Regions from separate parts of the Marinactinospora rubrisoli genome, predicted to be linked through region 1. Evidence: riboswitches for the same ligand, from Rfam matches in the RefSeq annotation. Region 1 holds a riboswitch; each other region holds the start of a gene.
What was found. A riboswitch is a leader RNA that binds a small molecule or an ion and turns the genes downstream of it on or off. The one in region 1 is predicted to bind cobalamin.

Region 1 (3,273 bases):
CGACTCCGCCCGACCCCGATCCGACGCCCCCGGACCCGGACCCGACACCTCCGGACCCGGACCCCACGCCGCCGGATCCCGACCCCACCCCGCCCGACCCGGACCCGACTCCGCCCGACCCGGACCCGGAGCCGACCCCGCCGGACCCCGACCCGGAGCCGACGCCTCCGGGCGAGGACCCCGATGACGGTCAGGGCCCGGGCAACCAGCCGCCGTCCCAGAGCGGTGCGCAGCCCGTCGCCAGCAGCGCGACCCAGGCCGAGGACGAGCCTGCGGAGACGCTGCCGGTGACCGGAACGGACGTGTCCGGCCTGCTGTACGGCGGCCTGCTGGCCGCCGGTCTCGGCGCGGTGACCGTGTACGCGGCTCGCCGTCGTCCGGCTCAGGAGAGCTGACACCCGGGGTGACCCCGACCCGGGCGGCCGCCGCGAGGTGGCCGCCCGGGTTCTGTGCGTTCAGGGGTCGGTGTGCGGATTCCGGGCCGGGACCGCTCGTCACGACCCCGGCGGTCCCCCGCCGTACTTCCAGCCGTCTTCGGCCAGCCGCACCACGGCCGGGTGCCGACGCGCGTGGCGCTCCGGCCGTGGCGCCAGTCGGTGCCAGCCGAACCAGTGCTGCCGGACGCCCAGCCACAGCACCAGCCAGCTCAGCGTCCAGATCCACGGGAAGATGATCTGCCACTGGTCGGCCCAGGGTTCTCCGCTCAGATTCGAGCCCAGCATCAGCACGGTGGGCAGTCCGGTCACCAGCGCCGATCCGGCGAATATCCAGCGGGTCCACTTTTCGATCACGTGGCCGCTCATGCACCGCTCACACCGCGGAACGTAGGCCGTGGTGGTCGCCCACCGGGTGTGCAGCGCGATGACCAGAGGGGTGTATCGCACATCGCGGTGCATACCAAAATGCAGGTATTCGCCGTTGCGAGTCGGGGTGGCGCAGAACCAGCACTCGTTGGCGCTCATGGGGGCAGCGTAACGATCAATCAGCGACCAATCGGATTGATCAGAATGTTTCCGGTGAATTCCACAAATGGAAAAGCGGCCCGCGCCCGCTGCTCCGGCACCGGCCGGAAATGGTGCGGTCACGGCGGCCGCACCGCCGCCTGATCCCGCCCCGGACCGGTGTGCGATGCTGAGGGCGGTGCCGGCCCGGTGGCGCGCGGCCCCCGCCGTTCGCCGCCGACGCAGGAACCCGGTGTGAATCCGGGGCGGTCCCGCCACTGTCACCAGGGAGCGAACCCGCAACGACGCCACCGCCGGCCCCGGCCGGCGGGAAGGCGCGGGGGAGCGGCGATCTGGGAGCCAGGACACTGCGCGGCGCCATGGCCAACCCCTGTGGGCGTGGACTCCCGAGGAAGGACGGACCCGCGTGAGCGCTTCCGCTCGCTATCCCTTCAGCGCGGTCGTCGGCATGGACGACCTCAAACTCGCTCTCCTGGTCAACGCGGTCGCGCCATCGGTCGGCGGCGTGCTGGTGCGCGGCGAGAAGGGCACCGCGAAATCCACCATCGTGCGCGCCCTGGCGGCGCTGCTGCCCGGCATCGACGTGGTGACCGGCTGCCGTTTCGCCTGCGACCCCGGCGCTCCGGATCCCGACTGCCCCGATGGCCCGCACACCCCCGACGCGGCCACGCGCACCCGCCCGGCGCGGCTGGTCGAACTGCCCGTCGGCGCGAGCGAGGACCGGCTGCTCGGCTCGCTGGACATCGAGCGGGCCCTCACCGAGGGCGTGAAGGCGTTCGAGCCCGGGCTCCTGGCCGCCGCGCACCGCGGTGTGCTCTACGTCGACGAGGTCAACCTGCTGCACGACCACCTCGTGGACCTGCTGCTGGACGCCGCCGCCATGGGGACGTCGCACGTCGAACGCGAGGGCGTCTCGGTCCGGCACGCGGCGCGGTTCCTGCTCGTCGGCACGATGAACCCCGAGGAGGGCGAGCTGCGGCCGCAGCTGCTCGACCGGTTCGGGCTGACCGTCGAGGTGGCCGCCACCCGGGACCCGGCCGAACGCGCCGAGGTCGTGCGCCGCCGCCTCGCCTATGAGGACGCGCCCGAGCGGTTCGCCGCCGGCTACGGCGACGCCGAGGCCGCCCTCGCCGCCCGGATCCGCGCCGCGCGGGGCCGCCTGGCCGAGGTGGAGCTGTCCGACGCCGCCCTCCGCCAGGTGACCGCCGTCTGCGCCGCCTTCGAGGTGGACGGCCTGCGCGCCGACCTGGTCACCGCCCGCACGGCCATGGCGCTCGCCGCCTGGCGGGACCGGGTGGAGGTGACCGCCGAGGACGTGCGCGACGCGGCCCGGCTCGCCCTGCCGCACCGGCGGCGACGCGACCCCTTCGACGCCCCGGATCTGGACGAGGACCGGCTGCGGGAGGCGCTGGACCAGGCGGGTGATGCGGACCCAAAAGACCCTGACGGCGGTCCGGACGCCCAGGGAGAGGGCGACGGGCCCGGCCGCCCGGACGGGGAGAGCAAGGGGCCCGGCGATCCGCCGGACACCGGGCCACCGGAGGACAGCGGCACGGCTCCGTCAGAGGCGAGCCGAGGTGAGGTGGACGGCGGGGACCAGCAGGCCGGGGAGGGACGGCCCGGTGAGGGGCCGGCGCCCGAGGGCGGTGTCGCCGACCCGGGCGAGACCTACCGGCCCCGGCTGCTCCGGGTCCCCGGGCTCGGCGCCGGCACGCCCGGCCGCCGGTCCCGGGCGGAGACACCGTTCGGCCGGACCTCCGCCGCCCGCCCGCCGAGCGGCCACCGGATCGGCTCCGTGCACCTGGCGGCCACACTGCGCGCCGCCGCCCCGCACCAGCGCGCCCGCGGGCGGACCGGCCGCGGGCTACTGCTGTCCCCGGCCGACCTGCGGGAGTCGGTGCGGGAGGGACGTGAGGGCAACCTCGTGCTGTTCTGCGTGGACGCCAGCGGCTCCATGGCGGCGCGGCAGCGGATGCGGGCCGTCAAGGGGGCGGTGCTCAGCCTGCTGCTCGACGCCTACCAGCGGCGGGACAAGGTCGGCCTGGTCACCTTCCGGGGCCGGGACGCCGAACTGGCGCTGCCCCCCACGTCCTCGGTCGAGGCCGGCGCGCGCCGGCTGCGCGAACTGCGAACCGGCGGCCGGACCCCACTGGCGGCCGGCCTGCTGCGCTGCGCCGACGTACTGCGCGTCGAGCGCACCCGTGACCCGCGACGGCGGCCGCTGCTCGTGGTGGTGACCGACGGCAGGGCGACGCACGGCGGCCTGGACGCCGCACTGCGCGCCGGTGCCTGGATCGGCGGCCAGGGGATC
Region 2 (3,273 bases), on a different contig from region 1:
CTGCAGCTGGTCAGGCCCTTGGGGCCCTCGACGCTCTGCGGCTCCCACTGGATGTCACCGCACCCGGAGACCGTCCCGGAGGCGCACTGGGCCTGCCGGCTCTCCGGCGCGGAGATGTAGCCGTGGGCGAAGGCGGTGCCCGCGGGCAGCATGGCGAAGACGAGGGGGGCTGCGGCGGCACCGGCGGCGGCAGCGGCGATCTTCCGTTTCAGCGTCATGGTGTGTCCTTGTCTTCTGAGCCGCGTTCCCCGTGGGGGTACGCCGGTCCGGCGCCGGGGGTGAACCCGGCGGCTCCGGCGGTACGGGGACGCGCGGCGGGGGGATGTGGTGAGGACCGCTGGGGGAGGTCCTCGGTGGGCGAGGGTCGACCCGTCCTGTCCGCCGCCGGCTGCGCTGCCGGCGGGATGCGTCGACGCGTCGGGTGGGACGCCGGTCCCGGGGGCTTGTCGGGCGCGGATGACAGGGCGAGTCCGGGCGGGTCCCGAGGTGGTGCCGACGCCGTTCGTCCGACGGCGCGGACCGGCCGATCGGGGGGTTTCCGCTCGCCAGTGAATGTGGTCTAGACCGTAATTGCCCGGCCATTGTCGGTCAAGGTCATCCGGCCGGAATCCCACATGTCCTCGAAATATCGAATTACGGAAAACCGCGCCTTTCCCGGCGGTGACCTGCACTTTTCCCGGGGCATGGAATCCGGGAACGGCGGAGGCGCCCACCCTGATCACGACCGTGTTGACCTGGGACGACGCCTCGCACCGCGCCTCGGAAAGCGGTTTCCAAAAAATCTGCTCAATCCGGGGCCGAGGCGTACACCACACTCGCACGCCGTCTCGGATACGCCGCACACCGCACGATTCAACGTGTATGCTCACTCCTTTTACCACATTACTCCGTATTCACGCGGCCCGTACCGCACCGGCCGCCACCAGCCGGAATCGACCAACCAGTCGGTGGGCGAACGCGCTACAGTGCGGGCAGGGCGACCGCCCGCCCTGCGCCGCCGACCGTCGTCGAGGGAGTGGCACCGACCGTGGACGATCGAGGAGACCGCACCGGCCCCGCGGCGCCCGCCGAGACCGCACCGGCGGCGGCGCCGTCCGGCGCCGCACCGCCGCTGCCGCCCGGCCCGCCCACCACCCGGGTGGACCGCTGGCTGTGGGCGGTGCGCCTCACCAAGACCCGCGCCGAGGCCGCCCAGGCGTGCCGCGGCGGGCACGTCCGCATCAACGACCGCACCGCCAAGCCCGCCGCGCCGGTCGGCCCGGGCGACGTCGTCCGGCTGCACACGCACGGCGTCACCCGGATCGTCGAGGTCGCCCACGTGATCGAGAAGCGGGTCGGCGCGCCCATCGCGGTTCGCTGCTACGTCGACAACACGCCCGCGCGGCCCCCGCAGGCGGCCGCCCCCGTGGCCTACCGTCCGCGCGGCGCCGGCCGGCCCACCAAACGCGACCGCCGCCGGCTGGACCGCCTGCGCACCGAAGGCTTCTGACCCGCCCCGGGGCACCGCCACGACCCCGGCCGCACCGGCCCGCCACCGGCCACGGCCGGAGGCACCACGCGCTCCGCGATCGGACGGCCGCACACTGTTGCGGACGGCGGGTCCGCCGCCGTACCGTCAGGGTGCCGTGGTGTTCGGGAAGCCGGTGCGACGCCGGCGCGGCCCTCGCCACTGTGTACGGGAAGTCCGGGACCACCGCCCGCGCCGCCAGCGCGGAACGGCCTGAGCCACTGGGGTGATCGCCCTGGGAAGGCCGGCACCGGACGCTGACCCGTGAGCCAGGAGACCGGCCACGGCACCGATGACCATCCACGAGGTGCTGGAGAGCTGGTCTCACAACATGCATATCGCTGAGGGCTTTCTGCCTCCCGTGCACGCGGTGGCCTGGACCGTCGCCGCGGCCCCTTTCGTCGTCCATGGCGCCCGGGCGGTCACGATGGCCGTACGCACCGACCCCGACGCCAAGCTGCTCCTCGGCGCGTCCGGCGCGTTCTGTTTCGTGCTGTCGGCGCTGAAGATCCCGTCCGTCACGGGCAGCTGCTCACACCCCACCGGCACCGGACTCGGCGCCGTCCTGTTCCGGCCCCCCGTCATGGCGGCTCTGGGGACCGTCACCCTGCTGTTCCAGGCGCTGCTGCTCGCCCACGGCGGCCTCACCACGCTGGGCGCGAACGTGTTCTCCATGGCGGTGGCCGGCCCCTGGGCCGGGTACGGCGGCTACCGGCTGGTCCGCGCGCTCACCGCCCGGCTCCCCGAGACCACCGCGCTCGGGCTCGCGGTGTTCACGGCCGCGACGCTGGCGTCACTGAGCACCTACACGGTGACGAGCCTGCAACTGGCGCTGGCCTTTCCCGACGCCGGAAGCGGCATCCCCGGGGCGTTCGCGAAGTTCGCCGCCGTCTTCTCGCTCACCCAGATCCCGCTCGCGGTGATCGAGGGCCTGATCACCGTCGTCATCGTCCGGCTGCTGAGCACGGTGGCGCGCGACGAACTCCTCCGGCTGGCCGTGCTGCGGCGCGCCACGGGCGAGCCCGGTGCGCCGGCCGGCGAAAGGACGGTGTGACCATGGCGACCCGGGACCACGACACCACATCCGGCGGCCGGACGACCGGACGGCCGCGCCCGGCGACGACCTGGCTGCTGGTGCTGCTGGCCGCCGCGATCGCGGTGCTGCCCCTCCTCCTCGGCGCGGGCCGGCACCTGGCGGAGCCGTTCGCCGGTGCGGACGGCCAGGCCGAGGAGGCCGTGGGCGAACTCGCGCCGCACTACGAGCCCTGGTTCGCACCGCTCTACGAGGCGCCGTCCGGGGAGATCGAGTCCGGGCTGTTCGCCCTGCAGGCGGCGATCGGCGCGGGCGTCATCGGCTACTGCCTCGGCGTGGCGCGGACCCGGCATCGGCTGCGGACGGCGCAGGGCGCCCGCGCGCCGGACGAGAGGGGCGGCGCCGGACCGGAGGCGGACCCCGCCGACCGGCGCTGATCCGTGCTGGCGATCGACGCCGCCGCCTACCGCGGCCCGTGGCGGCGGCTGCACCCCGCCGTCAAGGGCACCCTCTTCGGCGGGCTGCTGGTCTGCGCGCTCGTGCTGCCGGCGTGGCCGGGCGCCGCGTTGAGCGCCCTGGCGGCGCTGGCGGCCGGGTTCGGGCCGGCGCGGGTGCCCCCGCGCGCGTTCCTCCGCGCCGCGTGGGCGCCGTCGCTGTTCGTGCTGACCGGCGCGGTGACCCTGCTCGTCAGCGTCGGTGGCCCGGACGGCCCGGTCGCGTGGGCCCCGGACGG
Region 3 (3,273 bases), on a different contig from region 1:
CCGGACGTGGCCAGCCGGAACGCGCCGACCGCCCACGCCAGGTACTCGGCGCGCCGCTCCGCCCGCAGCGGCAGCAGCTCGCGCAGCGCCGCCTCGTCGACCTGGACGTGCCGGATGCCGGCCCGTTCCAGGTCGGCGATCTCGTCCCGCAGGGCCAGCGCCACCTGGCGGGCGGTCTCGGCGAGCGGCTGGTCGTCGCGGACGAACGACCAGGCGAGCATGGTGACGGGGCCGGTGAGCATGCCCTTGACCGGCTTGCCGGTGCGGGACTGGGCGTAGGTGATCCAGTCCACGGTCATGGGCGCGGGGCGGTGCACGTCGCCGTACAGGATCGGCGGCCGGACGCAGCGGGACCCGTAGGACTGCACCCAGCCGGCGCGGGTCACGGCGTAGCCGTCGAGCTGTTCGGCGAAGTACTGCACCATGTCGTTGCGCTCGGGTTCGCCGTGCACGAGGACGTCGAGGCCGATGTCCTCCTGCAGCGCGATGACCCGGTCGATCTCGGCGCGCATCCGCCGCTCGTACTCGGCCTGGTCTATGCGCCCGGCCCGCAGGTCGGCGCGGGCGCGGCGCACGTCGTCGGTCTGCGGGAACGAGCCGATCGTGGTGGTGGGCAGCGGCGGCAGGGCGCCGGTGTCCGGGGCGGCGATCCGCCGCCGGGCCGGCTCGGGGCCGAGCGCGTCCAGCCGGGCGCGGACCCGCTGGTCGCGGAAGGCGGCCGGGGTGCGTTCGGCGGTGGCGGCGCGGGCGCGCGCCAGTTCCCCGGCGACCGCGTCGTGGCCGCCGGAGAGCGCCCGCCCGAGCAGCACGACCTCGTCGACCTTCTGCCGGGCGAACGCGAGCCGGTCGCGCAGCAGCGGGTCGAGGCCGGTCTCGGCGGCCAGGTCGATCGGGACGTGCAGTAGCGAGCAGGAGGTGCTGACGACGAGTTCGTCGGCCAGGCCGAGCAGCGAGCCGAGCGTGGACAGCGCGGCCGGGATGTCGGTCCGCCACACGTTCCGGCCGTCGACCACGCCCGCGGCCAGCGTCTTGCCGGGCAGCCCGGACACGGCCGCGAGTTCGGTGACCGACTCCGGGCCGCTGACCAGGTCCAGGCCGACGCCGTCGATGCGGCTGCCGCGCAGGATGTCCAGCGCCTGGCGCCCGACGGAACCGAAGTAGGTCGAGACGAGCAGCCGCGGGCGCTCGGTGAGGTCGCCGAGTCGCGTCACGATCCGCCGCAGCGCCTCGGGCTCGGCCCGGCCCGCGTCGGTGGCGAGGATGGGTTCGTCCAGCTGGACCCACCGGGCGCCGGCGCGGGAGAGCGCGCCCAGGAGTTCGGCGTAGCCCGCGAGGAGGTCGTCGAGCAGGTCCAGGGGACGCCAGCCCTCGGGGGCGCCGTCGGCCGCTTTGGCGAGCAGCAGGAAGGTGAGCGGGCCGAGCAGGACCGGCCGCGTCTCGATGCCGAGCCCCCGGGCCTGGGTGTACTCCGAGAGCGGTTTGCCGCCGGCCAGGTGGAGCCGGGTATCGGGGCCGAGTTCGGGGACCAGGTAGTGGTAGTTGGTGTCGAACCACTTGGTCATCTCCAGCGGCGGCGCGTCGGGCACACCGCGCGCCATGGCGAAGTAGTGCCGGAGTTCCGCCTCCCGGCCGGTCCGCCCGTCGCCGCCGTCGGCCGGCGCGGCGAACCTCGGCGGCACGGCGCCGAAGAGCACCGCGGTGTCCAGGACGTGGTCGTAGTAGGAGAACGTGTTGGAGGGGATGTGGTCGACGCCGGCGTCGCGCAGCGTCTCCCACACGGAACGCCGGAGACGGGCGCCGACGGCGTCGAGCCGGTCGGCGTCGGCGCGTCCCGCCCAGTAGTCCTCGCAGGCGCGCTTGAGCTCGCGGTCGGGGCCGATGCGCGGGTAGCCGTGGACGGCCGTGGAAACGGTGGTCACCGGGCGCCACCGCCCCGGGTGCCGTGGTCGGCCCGAGCGGCCGTGGAGCGGATCATGGTCGGCACAGCTTCTCTCTCCCTCGTCGAACAAGCCGGAGTCCGGGCACGAGGGTTGCCGAGGACGGCGTGGCCTGCCGTCGCGCGGCGCCCGCCGTCGCCCGTGCCCTCCCTCGGGGCCGCGGACCACCGCGGGCGCCGGACGCGTCCGCGGGCGGTGGCAGGTCTTCGGACTCGTGGGCGCGGCGGGGCGGCGCTCGCCGTCCCGTCTCCTACCGGCCGTCGCTTCCCGGGCGCCCTGGTGGGCGCCCAGTGCTGGGTGACGGCTCTCGTTCCCACTCACCGCTGCGGGGCAGTCCCGGATTCGCACCGGGTTCCCTCTTACGACACATGCCGCATCTCGCGACACATGAACCAACCGCGAGTGGGAGTATAGGACCGGCCTGTCGCGGACGTCCTGAAGTGCCGGTCGAAGCCGCGTGCGGATTCGGGGGAATCGGGGGCTCGGCGGCGCGGTTCCGGCGTCCGCCGTTCGCGGCCGTGTCCTGCGGAGACGGGTGGAGAACCCCCTGCGGACCCGGTGTTCACCGAACGCCCGGCACATCCGCATGCCGCCATAAGTCCGTTTTATGGGGAGTGGTAGTGCTTTGACGGATTGTCACCTGTGTGACGTTTCTTGAGGCCGTTATTACGCTATGGAGTTAACTCGTGACTGTTTGCAACCTAATCTCGTTCAAGGGTGGTTGTGACGATTGCGTCTCGTTTGCCGGTACATCCGACCCGAACGCGCCACCTTTCATGTCAAACAGCCGCAATCGAGCACGGACACCCACGAGTGCGAAAGACGTCCTGTCCCTTGAGAGACCCTGGTGAGATCGACATGGCATCCCGCAGACCCGACGCCTCCGGCTTCGCCGCGCCGGGTCTTCCGCTCGCCGGAAGACTCCTGGCCGCGGTGGCCGCGGTCGTCCTGCTGGCCGCCGGGTGCGCGGCGGGGGGCGACCGGGCCGAGCACGCCGGAAGCGAGCAGGAGGACCCACGGCCCAGACCCGAGGGCGAACCGGACCAGCTGACCGTGGTCGACCCGGCGCTGGTGCAGGACCTCGGCGAGCAACGAACGACGGAGAACGACCCCGTCCGCGTCGAGGTGAGTTATCCCACGGTTCCCAACGCCGACCCGTTCACCGAACGGCTCGCCGAGATCGCCGAGCAGGAGGTCGAAGACTTCGCCGCCGCCAACCCGGGCGCGAAGGGCATCTCGATCAGCGGAGCGCTCACCGCCGCGGCGGACGACGTGGTCGGCGTCCGGTTCACCCAGGAGGAGAAGGACTCCGAGGGACCGCGTGCCGGTTATGCCA
Region 4 (3,273 bases), on a different contig from region 1:
GCCCGATTGCTCCAGGGGTCGGCGCTGCCCATCGACTTCCTGCTGCGCGACGAGGTTCGGCACGCGCTCCGGCAGGGATTCTGGGACGCTCTTGAGCGTTCCCGCGATCAGTAGGACGTGGCGTGCAGCGGCGACGAGGGAGGGTGGCAGTGACCCGCGTGACAACGTCAGACCTTGACCGGTTGGAGTTCCGAGCCGTGCAGTCCGGCGACCACGCCGCCGTCGCGCGCCAGCTGACCGACCTCGCCAACCGGGTCGACGCCGACAGCGAGATCTCCCGCGCCGAACTGTTCGTCCGCGCCGGGGAACAGTGGGAGATGGCGCAGGAGTTCGAACGCGCCTCCGCCCTCTACCAGCGCGCCATCGACGACGGAGGCGTCACCATCATCGACGCCCGCGCCCTGCAGGCCGGCGCGCTGCTCGAACTCGACCGCATCGACGAGGGGTACGCCCAACTCGACCGGCTGCGCGCAGAGGGCCCGCGCAACCTGCCCACGTTCATCCACATCGCCGAGACCCTCCAGGCCCACGACGACCTCAAGGGTGCGCACGTGTGGGCCACCCTGGGTGTGGAGCGGTTCCGGCACCAGGACGTCTCACCGTACATGCACGATCTGCTTCTGGAACTGCTGCGCATCCGGTTCCGGATCCGGATGGATCTCGGCCTCGGCGAGGACGAACTCGACAAGCTGCTGGACGAGTAGCCCTTCCGGACAGCGCCGCCCGCCCGTTCCGTGGCGCGGTGTCGGCGGGTGCTGCGGAGACGGCGTGCAGCGCACATCTCGCCGAGACGGCCGACGCCCTGCCCGGCGCCGGGGCGCCGCGCCGTCGTCGCCCCGGACGGCGGCGTCGGCCGCCGCCGTGCGCGCCTGAGCACGGAACCACTCCGCCCCTGCTCGGCGGTGAGGTCGGCCCACAGGCGGGGGAGTTCGCCGGAGAATCCGCGCGTGTCCAGCTCGCCGACCGCGAATCGGTGTTCCAGCTCGGTCGGCTCCGCGACCGTCCCGCGGACGCGGGCCACCTCCAGGCTCGCCGTACCGCCGTTGAGCAGGGTGCCGTCCATGTCGAACACGTGCGGTCGGGTCATCGCGGTCGGTATGCCAGCCGGGACAGGGTTCGGGCGCAACGGGTTTTGGAAGCGTGGTATGAGGCGACACACGCTATCTTGCGGTGGTCGCGCGCCCCGGACACTAGATGTAGTATCGCTCCGCTGGTGGTTCACCGCCGGGGGTGACGCCCCACGGTGAGGCAAGAGGGAACCCGGTGCGAGTCCGGGACTGCCCCGCAGCGGTGAGTGGGAACGAACACCGTCACCACGCACTGGGCGTCGCGCCATGGCGCCTGGGAAGCGACGGTCAGTAGGCGCGGCCACCCCGGCCCGGAGCCCACGAGTCCGAAGACCTGCCACCGGTGGCGCGTGCTGCGCGCAGAACGGGGCTTCGAGGGTGGGCCGCCGCGATACCAGGAGATCGTTGCAGCGTGGGCGGTCGTGCCCACGTCTCCTGCGTGTGCGCTCCCCCCGGCACCCCCACCGGCTTTCGCTATCTGGTTGGAGACACCACCATGACCCTCGACACCGACGTCACACCGGACCGCGCCGCGGCGGCACCCCCCGCCGACCCCATGGAACGCGTGCGGTTGGTGGTCGGTGAGGCGTGTGCGGGCCTGAACGGCGCCTCGGCGGAGACCGTGCTCGCCGAGGCCAAGCGCACGCTGTACCCGGGGATCGGGGCGGCCGAACTGGAGCTCGCGCTGATCATGGCGGCGCGCACCTTCGTCGAGGCCGACCCGGACTACTCCTACGTGAGCGCCCGCCTGCTGCTGGACAAGCTGCGCCGTGAGGCGCTCACCTTCCTCGCCGGTTCCTTTGACGAGGCCGGCCAGGCCGAGATGGCCGAGCGCTACCCCGGCTACTTCGCCGACTACGTCGCCCGCGGCGTCCAGCTGGAGCAGCTCGACCCCGAGCTGGCGACCTTCGACCTCGCCCGCCTCGGCGCCGCGCTGCGGCCGGAGCGCGACCTGGACTTCACCTTCCTGGGCATGCAGACCCTGTACGACCGCTACTTCCTGCACAGCCACGGGGTACGGTACGAGCTGCCGCAGGCGTTCTTCATGCGGGTCGCCATGGGCCTGGCGCTCCGCGAGGACGACCGGAACGTCCGCGCCATCGAGTTCTACGAGCTGCTGTCCTCGTTCGACTTCATGTGCTCCACCCCGACCCTGTTCAACTCCGGCACCCGCCGCGCCCAGCTGTCGTCGTGCTTCCTCACCACGGTCGGCGACGACCTGCACGCGATCTTCCACGGCATCAGCAACAACGCGCTGCTGTCGAAGTACTCCGGCGGCCTCGGCAACGACTGGACCCCGGTCCGGGGCATGGGCGCCCACATCAAGGGCACCAACGGGCAGAGCCAGGGAGTCGTGCCGTTCCTGAAGATCGCCAACGACACCGCAGTGGCGGTCAATCAGGGAGGAAAGCGCAAGGGCGCCGTCTGCGCGTACCTGGAGACCTGGCACATCGACATCGAGGAGTTCCTCGACCTGCGCAAGAACACCGGGGACGAGCGGCGGCGCACCCACGACATGAACACCGCGAACTGGGTGCCGGACCTGTTCCTGCAGCGGGTCGAGAGCGACGCCCAGTGGACGCTGTTCTCGCCGGACGAGGTCCCCGACCTGCACGACCTGTACGGGGCGGAGTTCGCGCGGCGCTACGCCGCCTACGAGCGGGCGGCCGACGCCGGTGAGATCAAGGTGTGGCGGCGGGTGCGCGCGGTCGACCTGTGGCGGCGGATGCTCACCATGCTGTTCGAGACCGGGCACCCGTGGATCACGTTCAAGGACCCGTGCAACCTGCGCTCGCCCCAGCAGCACACCGGCGTGGTGCACTCCTCGAACCTGTGCACGGAGATCACGCTGAACACCAGCGCCGAAGAGGTCGCGGTGTGCAACCTCGGCTCGGTCAACCTGGCGCAGCACGTCACCGAGGACGGGATCGACACCGAGCGGCTGCGGCGCACGGTGCGCACCGCCGTGCGGATGCTGGACAACGTCATCGACGTGAACTTCTACACGATCCCGGAGGCCGAGCGCGCGAACCTGCGGCACCGCCCGGTGGGGCTGGGGCTCATGGGCTTCCAGGACGCGCTGTTCCGGCTCCGGCTGCCGTTCGGATCCGAAGCGGCCGTGGACTTCGCCGACGAGAGCATGGAGCTGATCAGCTACCACGCGATCGCCGCTTCGGTGGAGCTGGCGGCCGAGCGCGGGCGCTAC

Region 2: another riboswitch for cobalamin. It lies ahead of ACFQRF_RS11830 (energy-coupling factor ABC transporter permease); the one in region 1 lies ahead of ACFQRF_RS13770 (putative cobaltochelatase).
Region 3: another riboswitch for cobalamin. It lies ahead of metE (5-methyltetrahydropteroyltriglutamate--homocysteine S-methyltransferase); the one in region 1 lies ahead of ACFQRF_RS13770 (putative cobaltochelatase).
Region 4: another riboswitch for cobalamin. It lies ahead of ACFQRF_RS10575 (ribonucleoside-diphosphate reductase subunit alpha); the one in region 1 lies ahead of ACFQRF_RS13770 (putative cobaltochelatase).

The regions. Positions count from the first base shown of each region.
Region 1 is NZ_JBHTBH010000006.1:87,374-90,646, reverse strand. It holds gene ACFQRF_RS13780 (hypothetical protein) at 1-395, shown strand, start outside; gene ACFQRF_RS13775 (hypothetical protein) at 495-962, opposite strand; cobalamin riboswitch at 1,185-1,312, shown strand; gene ACFQRF_RS13770 (putative cobaltochelatase) at 1,369-3,273, shown strand, end outside.
Region 2 is NZ_JBHTBH010000005.1:119,240-122,512, reverse strand. It holds partial or broken gene ACFQRF_RS11840 (lytic polysaccharide monooxygenase auxiliary activity family 9 protein) at 1-218, opposite strand, end outside; gene ACFQRF_RS11835 (RNA-binding S4 domain-containing protein) at 1,112-1,489, shown strand; cobalamin riboswitch at 1,610-1,807, shown strand; gene ACFQRF_RS11830 (energy-coupling factor ABC transporter permease) at 1,800-2,561, shown strand; gene ACFQRF_RS11825 (energy-coupling factor ABC transporter substrate-binding protein) at 2,564-2,977, shown strand; gene cbiQ (cobalt ECF transporter T component CbiQ) at 2,981-3,273, shown strand, end outside.
Region 3 is NZ_JBHTBH010000013.1:37,270-40,542, reverse strand. It holds gene metE (5-methyltetrahydropteroyltriglutamate--homocysteine S-methyltransferase) at 1-1,919, opposite strand, end outside; cobalamin riboswitch at 2,118-2,350, opposite strand; gene ACFQRF_RS23130 (polysaccharide deacetylase family protein) at 2,796-3,273, shown strand, end outside.
Region 4 is NZ_JBHTBH010000004.1:317,256-320,528, forward strand. It holds gene ACFQRF_RS10565 (NYN domain-containing protein) at 1-114, shown strand, start outside; gene ACFQRF_RS10570 (hypothetical protein) at 150-704, shown strand; cobalamin riboswitch at 1,198-1,423, shown strand; gene ACFQRF_RS10575 (ribonucleoside-diphosphate reductase subunit alpha) at 1,564-3,273, shown strand, end outside.